Regions from separate parts of the Geodermatophilus sp. SYSU D00879 genome, predicted to be linked through region 1. Evidence: riboswitches for the same ligand, from Rfam matches in the RefSeq annotation. Region 1 holds a riboswitch; each other region holds the start of a gene.
What was found. Region 1 has a riboswitch for cyclic di-AMP ahead of ACI79B_RS12690 (aggregation-promoting factor C-terminal-like domain-containing protein). Riboswitches for the same ligand answer to the same signal wherever they lie in the genome.
Positions count from the first base shown of each region.

Region 2: it holds a riboswitch for cyclic di-AMP, as region 1 does, so the genes downstream of both, ACI79B_RS19895 (hypothetical protein) here and ACI79B_RS12690 (aggregation-promoting factor C-terminal-like domain-containing protein) in region 1, are expected to answer to the same signal.
Region 3: it holds a riboswitch for cyclic di-AMP, as region 1 does, so the genes downstream of both, ACI79B_RS09800 (transglycosylase family protein) here and ACI79B_RS12690 (aggregation-promoting factor C-terminal-like domain-containing protein) in region 1, are expected to answer to the same signal.
Region 4: it holds a riboswitch for cyclic di-AMP, as region 1 does, so the genes downstream of both, ACI79B_RS22015 (transglycosylase family protein) here and ACI79B_RS12690 (aggregation-promoting factor C-terminal-like domain-containing protein) in region 1, are expected to answer to the same signal.

Region 1 is NZ_JBJGZF010000008.1:119,949-123,144, reverse strand. Features, by position in the region: gene ACI79B_RS12700 (LLM class flavin-dependent oxidoreductase) at 1-195, opposite strand, end outside; gene ACI79B_RS12695 (hypothetical protein) at 453-1,352, shown strand; cyclic di-AMP (ydaO/yuaA leader) riboswitch at 1,504-1,664, shown strand; gene ACI79B_RS12690 (aggregation-promoting factor C-terminal-like domain-containing protein) at 1,943-2,851, shown strand; gene ACI79B_RS12685 (class I SAM-dependent methyltransferase) at 2,859-3,196, shown strand, end outside.
Region 2 is NZ_JBJGZF010000019.1:44,242-47,437, forward strand. Features, by position in the region: gene nadA (quinolinate synthase NadA) at 1-85, shown strand, start outside; gene ACI79B_RS19885 (sulfite exporter TauE/SafE family protein) at 89-841, opposite strand; gene ACI79B_RS19890 (DoxX family protein) at 866-1,225, shown strand; gene ACI79B_RS19895 (hypothetical protein) at 1,489-2,058, opposite strand; cyclic di-AMP (ydaO/yuaA leader) riboswitch at 2,322-2,482, opposite strand; RNA gene rnpB (RNase P RNA component class A) at 2,608-3,031, shown strand; gene ACI79B_RS19905 (YciI family protein) at 3,178-3,196, shown strand, end outside.
Region 3 is NZ_JBJGZF010000005.1:245,814-249,009, reverse strand. Features, by position in the region: gene treY (malto-oligosyltrehalose synthase) at 1-1,129, shown strand, start outside; cyclic di-AMP (ydaO/yuaA leader) riboswitch at 1,377-1,511, shown strand; gene ACI79B_RS09800 (transglycosylase family protein) at 1,515-2,132, shown strand; gene treZ (malto-oligosyltrehalose trehalohydrolase) at 2,243-3,196, shown strand, end outside.
Region 4 is NZ_JBJGZF010000027.1:5,894-9,089, forward strand. Features, by position in the region: gene menD (2-succinyl-5-enolpyruvyl-6-hydroxy-3-cyclohexene-1-carboxylic-acid synthase) at 1-380, shown strand, start outside; cyclic di-AMP (ydaO/yuaA leader) riboswitch at 1,091-1,260, shown strand; gene ACI79B_RS22015 (transglycosylase family protein) at 1,265-2,455, shown strand; gene ACI79B_RS22020 (isochorismate synthase) at 2,554-3,196, opposite strand, start outside.

The DNA of each region.
Region 1 (3,196 bases):
CGTGGGGGAGGACGAGAAGAACGGCGGGTTGTGGTGCTCGCCGAGCGCGAAGACGTCGAGGCCCACCTCCTCGGCCTTCTTCGCGATGGTGACGACGGCCTTGATCCGCTCCGCCTCGCTCGGCGTCCGCCCCGTCGTCGGGTCGGTCGTGACGTCGCTGACCGTGAAGACCCCGAACTGCATCTCGTGCTCCATGTGGTTGAGAGTGCAACTACTGTACCCGGCCCAACGACCCGCCTCCGCCGGGCATTCCCCGCGGGGGCCGTGACCGTACTGAGACCTCTCGACCGCGCACAGTGACCAGCCCGGCACGTCCGGGCGCGACCGGTCCGCACGTCCCGCGCGCGCCCGTGTCGGCCCGTTCGGCCGCACCCGGCGGGTGGAACTCTGTGATCACCCACGCCGGCGTGCCGGTGGGGGACCGGATCGGAGCGCACCGAGGGGGAACCGGGATGTCGCTGCGGGGACAGGGAGCTGCTCCGGACAGGGCCGGGGACGGCCCCGCCGAGCCGCCTCCGGGACGCGGGCTCGACGGCCTGCTGGGCACCGGACCGGTGTTCACCGGGGCGGTGCGCGGCTACGACCGCCTGCAGGTCGACGACTACGTCGCCTGGGCGGAGACGGAGTTGCTGGTCCTGCGCCGGGAGAACGAGCACCTGCTCAGCCGCTACGCCGCCGCGTCGGCCGAGCTGCAGAACGCCCGCCGCCGGCTGGCCCAGCTGGTCCGCGAGCGGCAGAGCCTGCCCGGCCCCGAGGACGCCGCGGCGATGATGCGCCGGGCCGAGGAGGCGGCCGCCGCGCTGACCGCCGCCGCCGAGGAGGAGGCCGGGCGGATCCGCGCCGAGGCGCTCACCGAGGCGCAGGCCCGGCTGTCCGGGGTGGCCGAGATGCGCGAGGCGGTGCTCGCCGCCCGCGAGCAGACCCGCAGCGAGGCCGCCGCGATCCTGGAGGCCGCGCGCCGCGAGGCCGCCCGGCTGGAGGAGGGGGCCGCCGCCGAGCGCGCGCGGCGGGACCGCGAGGCCGCCGAGGCGCGGGCACGGGCCGACGCCGAGGCGCTCGAGCGCCGGTCCGCCGTCGAGGCCGAGCTCGAGCCGCTGCGCGACGAGCGCGACCGGGCGCGCGACTGGCTGCGCCTGCTGACCGGGCAGCTGGACGAGGCGCTCGCCGTCGTCACCGGGGTCGTGCCCGACGACGTCCACGCCCTCGGCGACAAGCGGGGGCTGCCCCGCCTCGGGGAGGACCCGGCGCCCGAGCCCCGCGCGGGGGCGCGGCCGGCGCCGTCCGCCACGGACGTGTCCGACGTGACACCTCTGCACGGGCCCGGCCGGCCCGAGGTGGCCGCGGCCTCCTGACCAGCGGCGACGCGGAGGGGCGTTCCGGTACGGGACAGTCCGTACCACGCGTCACGGCCGCACCTCCGGCCACGACCGTTGTCACGAACCGGTAACGACCGTACGGTGGCTTGCGTCCGGCAGGTCGTCAGGTCCCCGTCCCGGGGAGCCCGGCCGGACGCCGCCGAGTCGTGTCCGCACCCGTGGACGCGAGCCGGGGACCCACCGCAGTACTGGGGTGAATCGCGCCCGCCGAGCTCCGGCCCGGCACGCGTAGGGCTCCTTCCCGCCCGAACCCGTCAGCTAACTCGGTAGGCGGCTCACGGAAGAAACGGAGAGTCTCCGCATGCCCCGCCTCCGGGCCGAAGCGGCCCGCAGGTGCAGCTGCCCGCGCGCACACCGCGCCCCCGCGTCCGCCTGACGCCGGCCGCCCCTGCCCTGCCGCTCCCTGCGACGACGTCGCCGGGGACCCCGTAACGCCACACCCCCCAGACCCGCGCCGCACCCGCACGCCCGAGGTCCGCCTCCGGGCCGCTGCCGCGCGCACTCTCCCTCGGAGCCCTCACCCCCTCATGTCCCGCCACGTCCAGAACACGCCTGCCGACGCCCCCGTGACCGTCGAGCTCGCCACTCCCGACGCCATCGACGCCACCGCCGACACCGCCACCCGCGAGCTGCCCGCGCTCGCGGACGCCGCCGAGCCGGCCGCCGAGGCCCCCGCCCGCCGGCGCCTGTTCCGCCGCGGCAGCCCGCCGCTGGGCCCGCGCCGCCCGGCCCTCCTGCTCGGCGCCGCCGCGGCCGGCGCGCTGATCGTGGGCGTCGTCTCCACCAGCGGCCCCGCTGCCTCCGCCGGCACCGACACCGCCGGCACCACCGGCACCGCGGTCAGCGTCGCCGACGAGCTGGGCATCCCGCAGCAGCAGGCGGCCGCGCAGGCCGCGACCGGCCCCGACCTGACGACGCTGGCCGACGTCGCCGCCTCGCGCGCCGAGCGCAGCGCGCAGGAGGCCGGTGTCGCCCAGGCGCAGCTCGCCGCCGAGCAGGCGGAGCGCGACCGCCAGGCCGCCGAGGCCGAGGCCGCCCGCGTCGCCGCCGAGCAGGAGGCCGCCCGCGTCGCCGCGGAGCAGGAGGCCGCTCGCCAGGCCGCCGAGGCGCAGGCCGCCGCCGAGGCCGCCGCCGCGCAGCAGGCCGCCGAGGAGCAGGCCGCCGAGGAGGCCGCGCCGGCCGCGCCGTCCGGCTCCTTCAAGGACTACGCGCTGAGCAAGGTCGGCAGCGGCGAGCAGTTCTCCTGCCTGGAGAAGCTGTGGGGCAAGGAGAGCGGCTGGAACCCCAACGCGCAGAACCCCACCAGCACCGCCTACGGCATCCCGCAGTTCCTGGACTCCACCTGGGCCAGCACCGGGATCGCCAAGACCTCCGACGGCTACCGCCAGATCGACGCCGGCCTCATCTACATCGAGCAGCGCTACGGCACGCCGTGCGACGCCTGGGCGCACTCGCAGGCCACCGGCTGGTACTGATCCCCAGGTGATCCAGCGAGGGCCGGCCACCCGGGTGGTGCCCGCGGGGTTCGTCCGCGCGCACACCCAGGTGCGCCGGCCCTCGCTCGTCCCCGAGGTGCGGCTGCACGTCGCCGACGACGTCGTCGCCCTGTGGGAGGCGATGGAGACCGCGGCCGGCGGGGCGGGGGAGGAGCCGCCGTTCTGGGCGGCCGCCTGGCCCGGCGGGCAGGCACTGGCCCGCCACCTGCTCGACGCCCCCGCCACCGTCGCCGGCCGCACGGTGCTCGACCTCGGGTCGGGCAGCGGCCTGGTCGCGGTGGCCGCCGTCCTCGCCGGCGCCCGCCGGGTGCTGGCCAGCGACGT
Region 2 (3,196 bases), on a different contig from region 1:
CGTCGACCCGGAGACCGCCGCCCGCGCCCGCCGCGCCGTCGAGGCGATGGTCGCCATCGGCGAGCCCGGCCGCGGCGGGGAGTGAGCGTCAGATCCTGGTGAAGAGGTAGACCGACACCGCGACGCCGAAGACGACGATCAGCACCCGCAGCGGCGTCGCGGGGATGCGGCTGGCCACCCGGGCGCCGAGGAACCCGCCGACCAGGCTGGCCGGCGCCGCGACGGCGACCACCTGCCAGGCGACCGGCCCGAAGACGCCGAACACGACCAGGGTGACCGTCGCCGTCACCGCGGAGAGCGCGGACTTCAGCGCGTTGGCCAGCGGCAGCCGGTGCAGCGCCGTCCCGAGCACCCCGACGAGGATGACGCCGAGCGCGCCGCCGAAGTAGCCGCCGTAGACGGTGGCGAGGAACAGCGCGAGGTAGAGCCACCACGGGTCGCGGACGGCGCCGTCGTCGCGGTCGCGCAGCCGGCGGGTGAGCAGCGGCTGCACCGCGAGCAGCAGGCTGGCCAGCAGCACGAGCACCGGCACGACGACGTCGAAGGCCTCGCTCGGCGTGGTCAACAGCAGCACGCTGCCGGCGACCCCGCCGAGCGCCGAGACCGCGCCGAGGCGCACCAGCCGGCCGCGCTGGCCGGCGTACTCGCGACGGAACCCGACCATGCCGCCGAGGTAGCCGGGCCACTGCGCCACCGAGTTGGTGACGTTGGCCGCCACGGTGCCCAGGCCCAGCCCCACCAGGGTGGGGAAGAGGATCAGCGACCCGCCGCCGGCGATCGAGTTGACCGCTCCCGCGCCCAGGGCCACCGCGGCCGCGATCAGGAGGTCGGCGGCCGTCACGGGGTGCCAGCCTACGGTCGGTCCATGCGACTCCCCGCCCCGGCGACCTGGCTGGCCGCCGCCCTCGGCGGCTCCGGCGTGCTGCACCTGGTGCGGCCGCGGACCTTCGAGGAGCTGGTGCCGCCCGAGCTCGGCGACGCCCGCGGCTGGGTGCTCGGCAGCGGGGTCGCGGAGATCGGTACCGCCGCACTGCTGGCCGCGCCGGCGAGCCGCCGGGCCGGCGGGTGGGCCGCGGCCGCGCTGCTGGCGTCGTTCGTGCCGGCCCACCTGCACCACTTCCGGGTGGCGCGCAGGCGGCCGGCGCTGCTGGCCGCGGCGGTGGTCCGGCTGCCGCTGCAGGCGCCGATGATCGCCGCGGCGCTGCGGGTGGCCCGGGGGCGCTGAGCGTCCCCGACCTCGGGTCGACCACCGACACGCCGACCTCCGCCGCCGCGGCAGTTCCTCGGCCACCCCGACGGGCGACCTCGCCGGCCGAGCACCGCCGCTACCTGGAGGCGCTGTCGGCCGAGCCGGTCGAGGAGCAGGCACGGCGACAGGTCGACATGGTGACCCCGGTCGTCGACGGCCGGCGGGTGAGCGGCTTCGTGCTGTACGCCGGCTGACGGGGACGCGGCCCCGGGCGGTTCCCGGGGCCGCGTCCGGGCCGGTCAGGGGTTGAAGCTCACGTGGACGTGGTCCATGTGGTTGGCGGTGGGGGACCCGCGGTCGGCCATCGCCCGCCAGCCGGAGCTCCCGATGACGAAGATCCGCTGCTTCCAGATGACGTAGTCGACGTTGAAGCGCGCGGCGTTGTCCAGGACGTACTGCGCGACGGCGTTCCCCTTGGCGGAGTCGGCGTAGACCATGAAGTCCGCGGCGAGCTGCTGGGTGGGGGAGTGCCCGGGCCGGGTGAGCACCGTGGACACCCCGAACCGCTGCGCGACCTCGGCGACGACCGGGCGGACGTGCGCCGCCCAGGCGCTGTAGGAGGTCGAGGTGGGGGTCGGCTTCCCGCTGAGGTTCGTGGACACCGCCGCAGCGGCGGGGGCGGCCGCCGGTGCGGCCGCGGGAGCCGCGGAGGCAGCGGGGGCCCGGTCCTGGGACCAGCCGTGCGACCAGTCGCGGCGGGGGCCGTCCCCGTGGGCCTGGGCCGCCGACTGGCCCGAGAGGCCGAAGACGACGGCGAGGGCGCCGGCGGTGAGGGTGCGGCGGATCGTGCGCTTGCTGTTCGAGGGCATGACGAGGAGAGCTCCTGACGTCGGTTCTCGCGCGGCGCCGTCCGTGGCTCGGCGGTCACCCGGCGCGTGAGGGAGGGACCTGCGGGACGGACCCGGGCGCGCGGCAGGGCGGCGGGCGGCTGCTGGAGGGCAGGCCGACGCCAGGACGGCCGGAATGGGTCCGTGGGGGCGCGGCGACCGGCGGAGGTGGGCGGGGCGCGGCGCTCGTCGCAGGGGTGCGGGCACGCCGAGGCAGGCGCCGTCGACGCACCCGTGGTGGTTCTCCGTTCTCCCGTGGCCGCCTACCGGGTCAGCTGACGGGTTCGGGCGGGGATCTGCGCCCTACCCCCTCCCGGTGGCTCGGGAGGTGGGACTCACCCCGGTGGTGCGGTGGGTCCCCGGCTCACGGCCACCCGCGGTGGCCGCGACTCGGCGGCACCCGGCTCGGCTCCCCCGATGGAGGACGTGACGACCGGCCGGACGGAGTCACCGTAGGAGGGTCCGCCGGAGCCCGCAGCGCGGACTCCGGAGTTCCGCTGAGGGCATCCGTAGACTGGTCGGCACGACGGACGAGTCGGCCGGGCGGTCGCGTCGGCGGGGGAGACCTCGCCGCCGAGGAACGTCCGGGCTCCACAGGGCAGGGTGGTCGCTAACGGCGACCCGGGGTGACCCGCGGGACAGTGCCACAGAGAACAGACCGCCAGCAGTGCCTCTCCGGAGACAGCGCTGGTGAGGGTGAAACGGTGGTGTAAGAGACCACCAGCGCACCGGGTGACCGGTGCGGCTCGGTAAACCCCACCCGGAGCAAGGTCGAGAAGGGACGGCGGACGGGCGACCGGACGCCGTCCTGCGCAGGCGTTCGAGGGCTGCCCGCCCGAGCCTGCGGGTGGACCGCTCGAGCCCGCCGGCAACGGCGGGCCTAGATGGATGACCGCCCATCGGGAGGCCGCGAGGCGCCCGAGGACAGAACCCGGCGTACAGGCCGACTCGTCCGTCGTCCCCTCCGAGCCGTGGTGCCCTCCGGGCCGTGGCGCGGCGGGCCCGTCCTCCCGGCGGGACGGGACCGATGAGTCGTCGCAGCGGCCGGGGTCCCCCTCTCGTGGCGGCCGGACGGGCCGCGGCGACTACCCGGGAGGACCCGTGACGCAGTACCTGCTGT
Region 3 (3,196 bases), on a different contig from region 1:
CGCCGCGGTGGACGCGCTGCACCCGGTGCTGGCGCAGGCCGGCACCGAGGCGGCCACCCGGTTCGAGCAGACCAGCGGCCCGGTGATGGCCAAGGGCGTCGAGGACAGCGCCTACTACCGCTGGGCCCGGTTCGTGGTGCTCAACGAGGTCGGCGGCGACCCGGCGCGCTTCGGCAGCACCCCGGAGGAGTTCCACGAGGCGCAGGCGCGGCGGCTGGAGCGCAAGCCGGAGTCGATGACGACGCTCACCACGCACGACACCAAGCGCAGCGAGGACACCCGGGCCCGCCTGGCCGTCCTCGCCGAGGTGCCGACCGAGTGGGCGGACCTGGTCCGCGGCTGGCTGTCCCGCCACCCGCTGCCCGACCGGCCGCTGGCGCACCTGGTGTGGCAGAACCTGGTCGGCGCCTGGCCGCTGTCCCGCGAGCGGGCGCACGCCTACGCCGAGAAGGCCGCCCGCGAGGCCGGGCGGTCGACGACGTGGACCGACGTCGACGAGGCGTTCGAGGCGCAGCTGCACGCGATGGTCGACGCCGCCTTCGACGACGAGGCGACGAACCGCGAGATCGAGGCGTTCGTCGCGCGGATCGCCCCGGCCGGCCGGTCCAACGGGCTGGCGCAGAAGCTGCTGCAGCTGACGATGCCCGGCGTCCCGGACGTCTACCAGGGCACCGAGCTGTGGGACCACTCGCTCGTCGACCCCGACAACCGCCGCCCGGTCGACTACGACGAACGGCGCGCGCTGCTGGCCCGGCTCGACGGCGGGGAGGTGCCCGAGGTCGACGAGACCGGCGCGGCCAAGCTGCTCGTCGTCTCGCGGGCGCTGCGGCTGCGGCGGGACGACCCCGGGCTGTTCACCGGCTACACCCCGGTGGCCGCCACCGGGTCCGCCGCGCAGCACGTCGTCGCCTTCGACCGTGGGTCCGGAGAGCAGGGCGGCGCGGTGACCGTGGCGACCCGGCTGCCGGTCGCGCTGGCCGCCGGCGGCTGGGGCGACACCGCGCTGGCGCTGCCGACCGGCGCCTGGCGCGACGTGCTCACCGGCACGCGGGTCGTCTCCGACGCCGGCGGCGCGCCCGTCGGCGAGCTGCTGGCCCGGCTGCCGGTGGCCCTGCTCGTCCGAGAATGAGACGCAGGTCACGGCGGCGCCGGCCGGCGCCACCGTGACCTGCGACTCCCCCCGGCCGCCGGGCGCGGGCCGCCGCGGGGACGCCGGGCGACACGCCGTGACGGGTGGGGCGGGTGTGCCGTCTCGTGATGCGGCCGTTACCTTTGCCCCGCACGCGGGCCAATGACAGCCGCGTGCCGGAGCCGGTCCGCCGAACCCCGTCCGCCGGGCTCCGTTCCTCCTGCACAGCCAGGACGGGGGTGGGGGACCCACTTCGGCGCCTGCACCGCGGTCACGGGGGGACCGGACGCAGCGCCTCGGGGTGAAGCCGCGCTCTGCGCGGCCGGGGCACCGATCGCTCCGAACCCGACAGCTCACCTCGCAGGCGGCGGATCGGAGATCCCGCATGCGCACGTCCACGTCCCTGCTCCGCCGTGCCCTCGTGACGACCGGCGTGGCCGCGGCCGCGATCGGCGTCGCCGCCGGCCCGGCCTCGGCCGCCGCCCCCAACGACTGGGACGCCGTCGCCCAGTGCGAGTCCAGCGGCAACTGGAGCATCAACACCGGCAACGGCTACTACGGCGGCCTGCAGTTCAGCCAGTCCACCTGGGCGGCCTTCGGCGGCACCGAGTACGCCGCCCGCGCCGACCTGGCCACCAAGGCGCAGCAGATCGCCGTCGCCGAGCGCACGCTCGACGTCCAGGGCCCGGGTGCCTGGCCCACCTGCGGCAAGGGCCTGAACCCGGACGCCCCGGAGGCCGGCTCGCCGGCCGCCGCGCCCGCCCCGGCCGCGCCCGCCCCGGCCGAGCCCGCCCCGGCCGAGCCCGCCCCGGCCGCCCGGGCCGGGGAGTCCGCCGCCGGTGCCTCCGGCGGCTCGTACACCGTCCGGTCCGGCGACACGCTGGGCAAGATCGCCCGAGCCCAGGGCGTCAAGGGCGGCTGGAAGGCCCTCTGGTCGGCCAACAGCGGCACGGTCAGCGACCCGAACAATATCTACGTCGGGCAGGAGCTGCAGCTGCCGTGACCTGTGGCGGCGACCGGGGGACCCGCTCCCCCGGCCGCCGCTCGCGGTTGACCGCGCCCGCAGCGGGCAAGAGGGACCGGTCAGCCGCACTACCGCTGGGAGGCCCCCGCATGTCCGCACCCGTCGAGTTCGCCGTCTGGGCGCCCGTGCCCGAGCGCGTGCGCCTGCAGGTCGACGGCACGGTGCACGACATGCGCCGCGACGACGACGGCTGGTGGCGGGCCGAGGCCGAGGCCGGCCCGGAGTCCGACTACGGCTACCTGCTCGGCGACGACGACACCCCGCGTCCCGACCCGCGCTCGCGCCGCCAGCCCGACGGCGTGCACGGGCTGTCCCGTCGGTTCGACCCGTCGGCGTACGCGTGGGGCGACAGCGCCTGGACCGGGCGCCCGCTGGCCGGCGGCGTCGTCTACGAGCTGCACGTCGGCACGTTCACCCCCGAGGGCACCCTCGACTCGGCCATCGACCGGCTGGGCCACCTCGCCGACCTCGGCGTCGACTTCGTCGAGCTGCTGCCCGTCAACGGCTTCGACGGCACGCACAACTGGGGCTACGACGGCGTCCTCTGGTACACGGTGCAGGAGAGCTACGGCGGCCCCGCGGCCTACCAGCGGTTCGTCGACGCCTGCCACCAGCGCGGGATCGGCGTCATCCAGGACGTCGTCTACAACCACCTCGGCCCGTCGGGGAACTACCTGCCGCTGTTCATGCCGATCTTCTCGGAGGGCGGCGCGAACACCTGGGGCGAGTCGGTCAACCTGTCCGGGCCGGACTCCGACGAGGTCCGCCGCTACGTCCTGGACAACGCCCTGATGTGGCTGCGCGACATGCACGTCGACGGGCTGCGGCTGGACGCCGTGCACGCGCTGGTCGACGAGCGCGCCACCCACGTGCTCGAGGAGATGGCGCAGGAGGTCGACCGGCTCTCGGTCGCGGTCGGCCGGCCGCTCACGCTCATCGCCGAGAGCGACCTGAACGACCCCCGGATGGTCACCCCGCGGGTGGCCGGCGGCACCGGCATCCACGCCCAGTGGAGCGACGACTTCCACCACGCGCTGCACGCG
Region 4 (3,196 bases), on a different contig from region 1:
GGCCCGCGGTGGCGCTCATGGGCGACCTCACGTTCCTGCACGACCTGCAGGGGCTGCTCACCGGCGAGGGCGAGCCGCGCCCGGACCTCACCGTGGTGGTGCCCGACAACGACGGCGGCGGGATCTTCGCCCAGCTGGAGCCGGGGCGGCCGGCGTACGCCCGCGACTACCGGCGGGTGTTCGGCACGCCGCACGGGCGGGACCTGGTCGCCGTCGCGGCGTCCCTGGGCTGGGCGGCGACGGCGGTGGCCACGCCGGAGGAGCTCACCGCCGCGCTGGCGTGCGGCGGGCCGCGGGTGGTCGTCGCCCGCACCGACCAGCGCGCGGAGGCCGACCTCGCCGTCGCCCTGCGGGAGGCCGCGGGCCGCGCGCTGGCCTGACCGGCCTCAGGAGCGCCGGACCTCCTGCAGCGACCAGCCGTTGCCGTCGGGGTCGCTGGAGAACGCGAACCGCGAGCCGGGGCGCCCTCGGGGGCCAGCTGCCGGACCCCGGTGACGTCGACCCCACGCCCGGCGGACGGCGTCGACGTCCTCGACGACGAGCTGCGGGCCCGGGTCGAGCCCGGCTCGCCCGGCGGCACGCCCTGGCCGATGACCACCGAGCAGGGGGAGCCCGGCGGGTCATCTGCACCACACGCATGCCCGGGGCCGGGCCGGTGTCGTGGTCGAGCCCGGAACCGACCTGCTCGACGGAGGAGGCCTCGGCGACGTCGACGTCGCTGACCGGGATGCCGATCACCTCGAGTCGCGTGTCCGTGCGGGGGACCCCAGGGAGGTCCGGGCACCCCACGGCGCCTCGCGGCGGGGAGTGCGGGCGCGGATCGGGGCCCGTCGCCGGTGGGCTTCGTCACGGGGTGCGGGGTGGCCGCGACGGGGGCGGGAGGACCACGGCAGGGCCGGATCGCGTGCGGCGAGCAGCGCGTTCCGTTACCCGCGCGGGGGGTCACGCCGACGTCACCCCATACCCCACGGGCCCCAGCCGAACCGTGCTGTGACCGCCGTCACGACGACAGTCGACATGACGACACGTAACGTTTTGGCTGCGCTCAGCGAACACAGAGCGCGGCGCCGGTCCGCCAAACCCTGCCCACCGGTCGCCCACGTCAACTCCCAGGGCAGGGGTGGGGGACCCACTCTTCCGGCGCGCGACGACCTACGGGGGTCTGTCGGAGCGCGCCTCGGGGTGAAGCCGCGGACCGCGGCCGGGCACCGATCGCCCGAACCCGACAGCTCACCTCGCCGGCGGTGATCGGGAGATCATCACCATGCCCAAGCACCGCGCACCCCGCTACGTCCGCACCAAGAAGGTCATCGCCAAGGCCCCTGTCGCCGCCGGCGCCGCCGCCGTCGGTCTGGGCGTCCTGAGCTCGCCGGCGTCCGCCTCCACCACCCACGACTGGACCGGCGTCGCCCAGTGCGAGTCCAGTGGCAACTGGAGCATCAACACCGGCAACGGCTACTACGGCGGCCTGCAGTTCAGCCAGTCCACCTGGGCCGCCTTCGGGGGCACCGACCTGGCCCCGCGTGCCGACCTCGCCACCCCGGCCCAGCAGGTCCAGATCGCCGAGGCGGTCCTGGCCGGCCAGGGCGTCGGCGCCTGGCCGAGCTGCGGCAGGTACCTGACCGACGGCACCACCGAGGCCGCCGCCGAGGCGCCGGCCGCTCCCGTCGAGCAGGCCGCCCCTGCCGCCGAGGCCCCGGCCGCCCCGGCCGAGCAGCCGGCCGCCGAGCAGGCCGCCCCGGCCGAGCAGGCCGAGGTCGCCACCGAGGAGTACACCGTCCGCTGGCGGGACACGGTGGCCAAGATCGCCGCCGCCCACGGCCAGCGCTGGCGGGAGCTCTACGAGCGCAACGTCGACGTCATCGGTGCCAACCCGAACCTGATCTTCCCCGGTCAGGTGCTGGCGCTCAGCGGCTCGACCGCCCCGGCCGAGGCCGCCCCGGCCCCCGCCGCCGCTCCGGCCCCCGCCGCCGAGGCCGCTCCCGCCCCGGTCGCCGAGGCCGCTCCGGCCCCGGTCGCCGCCGGTGAGGCGGCGCCCGCCGCCACCCCGCCGATCGCCGAGGCCGCCCCGCAGGTCGCGCAGGCCTCGGTCGTCGCCGAGATCACGAACACCGCCGGCGCGATCCACGAGGCCGTGCAGGCGGCGGCGAACGCCGTCGTCAGCAACGTCCCGGGCGCCGCGGACATCACCCTCGGCGGCACGCGGGCGAGCGCGGTCGACCCGGACGGCCACCCCTCCGGCAAGGCGCTGGACTACATGGTCATGTCCGACGCCGCCCTCGGCGACGCGATCGCCCAGTACCACGTGGACCACTGGGACGAGCTGGGCGTCGAGTACGTCATCTGGCAGCAGCGCATCCTGACCTCGCCCGACGGTGCCTGGAAGGCGATGGAGGACCGCGGCGGCGCGACCGCGAACCACATGGACCACGTGCACGTGAACTACGTGGGCTGACCTCCCGCACACCCGACGAGGGCCCCGACCGCGCAGCGGCCGGGGCCCTCGCCGTCTCCGGGGGAGGGCGACGACGGCGCCGGCCGGGACCGGGCGTCTCAGCCCTCCAGCGCGGCCTGGAAGGCGGCGAACTTCGACTGCGTCTCGGCGAGCTCGGCCGTCGGGTCGGAGGCGGCGACGATGCCGCAGCCGGCGAACAGCCGGGCCGAGCGCGGGTCGTCGTCGACCAGCTGCGCGCAGCGCAGGGCCAGCCCGAACTCGCCGTCCCCGCGGGCGTCGAGCCAGCCCACCGGCCCGGCGTAGCGCCCGCGGCCCATGCCCTCCAGCTCGGCGATGACCGCGGCGGCGGCCTCGGGCGGGGTGCCGCAGACGGCGGCGGTCGGGTGCACGGCGTCGACCAGCTCCAGCAGCCCGGCCCGGCCGCGGGCGCCCGAGCGGCGCTGGGTGCCGACGACGTCGGTGGCCAGGTGCCGCACGTTGGGCAGCGTCAGCAGCGAGGGTTGCTCCGGCACCGACAGCGCGGTGCAGAACGGGTCGAGCGCGCGGACGAGCGAGTCGACGGCGAGGGCGTGCTCGGCGCGGTCCTTGGCGCTGGCCACGAGGCCCGCCGCGAGCCGCTCGTCCTCGGCGCCCGCGCCGCGCGGGGCGGTGCCGGCCAGCACCCGCGCCGACAGCTGCCGGCCGGTGCGGCGCAGCAGCAGCTCGGGGGTGGCGCCGAGCAGTCCGTCGACGGCGAAGGTC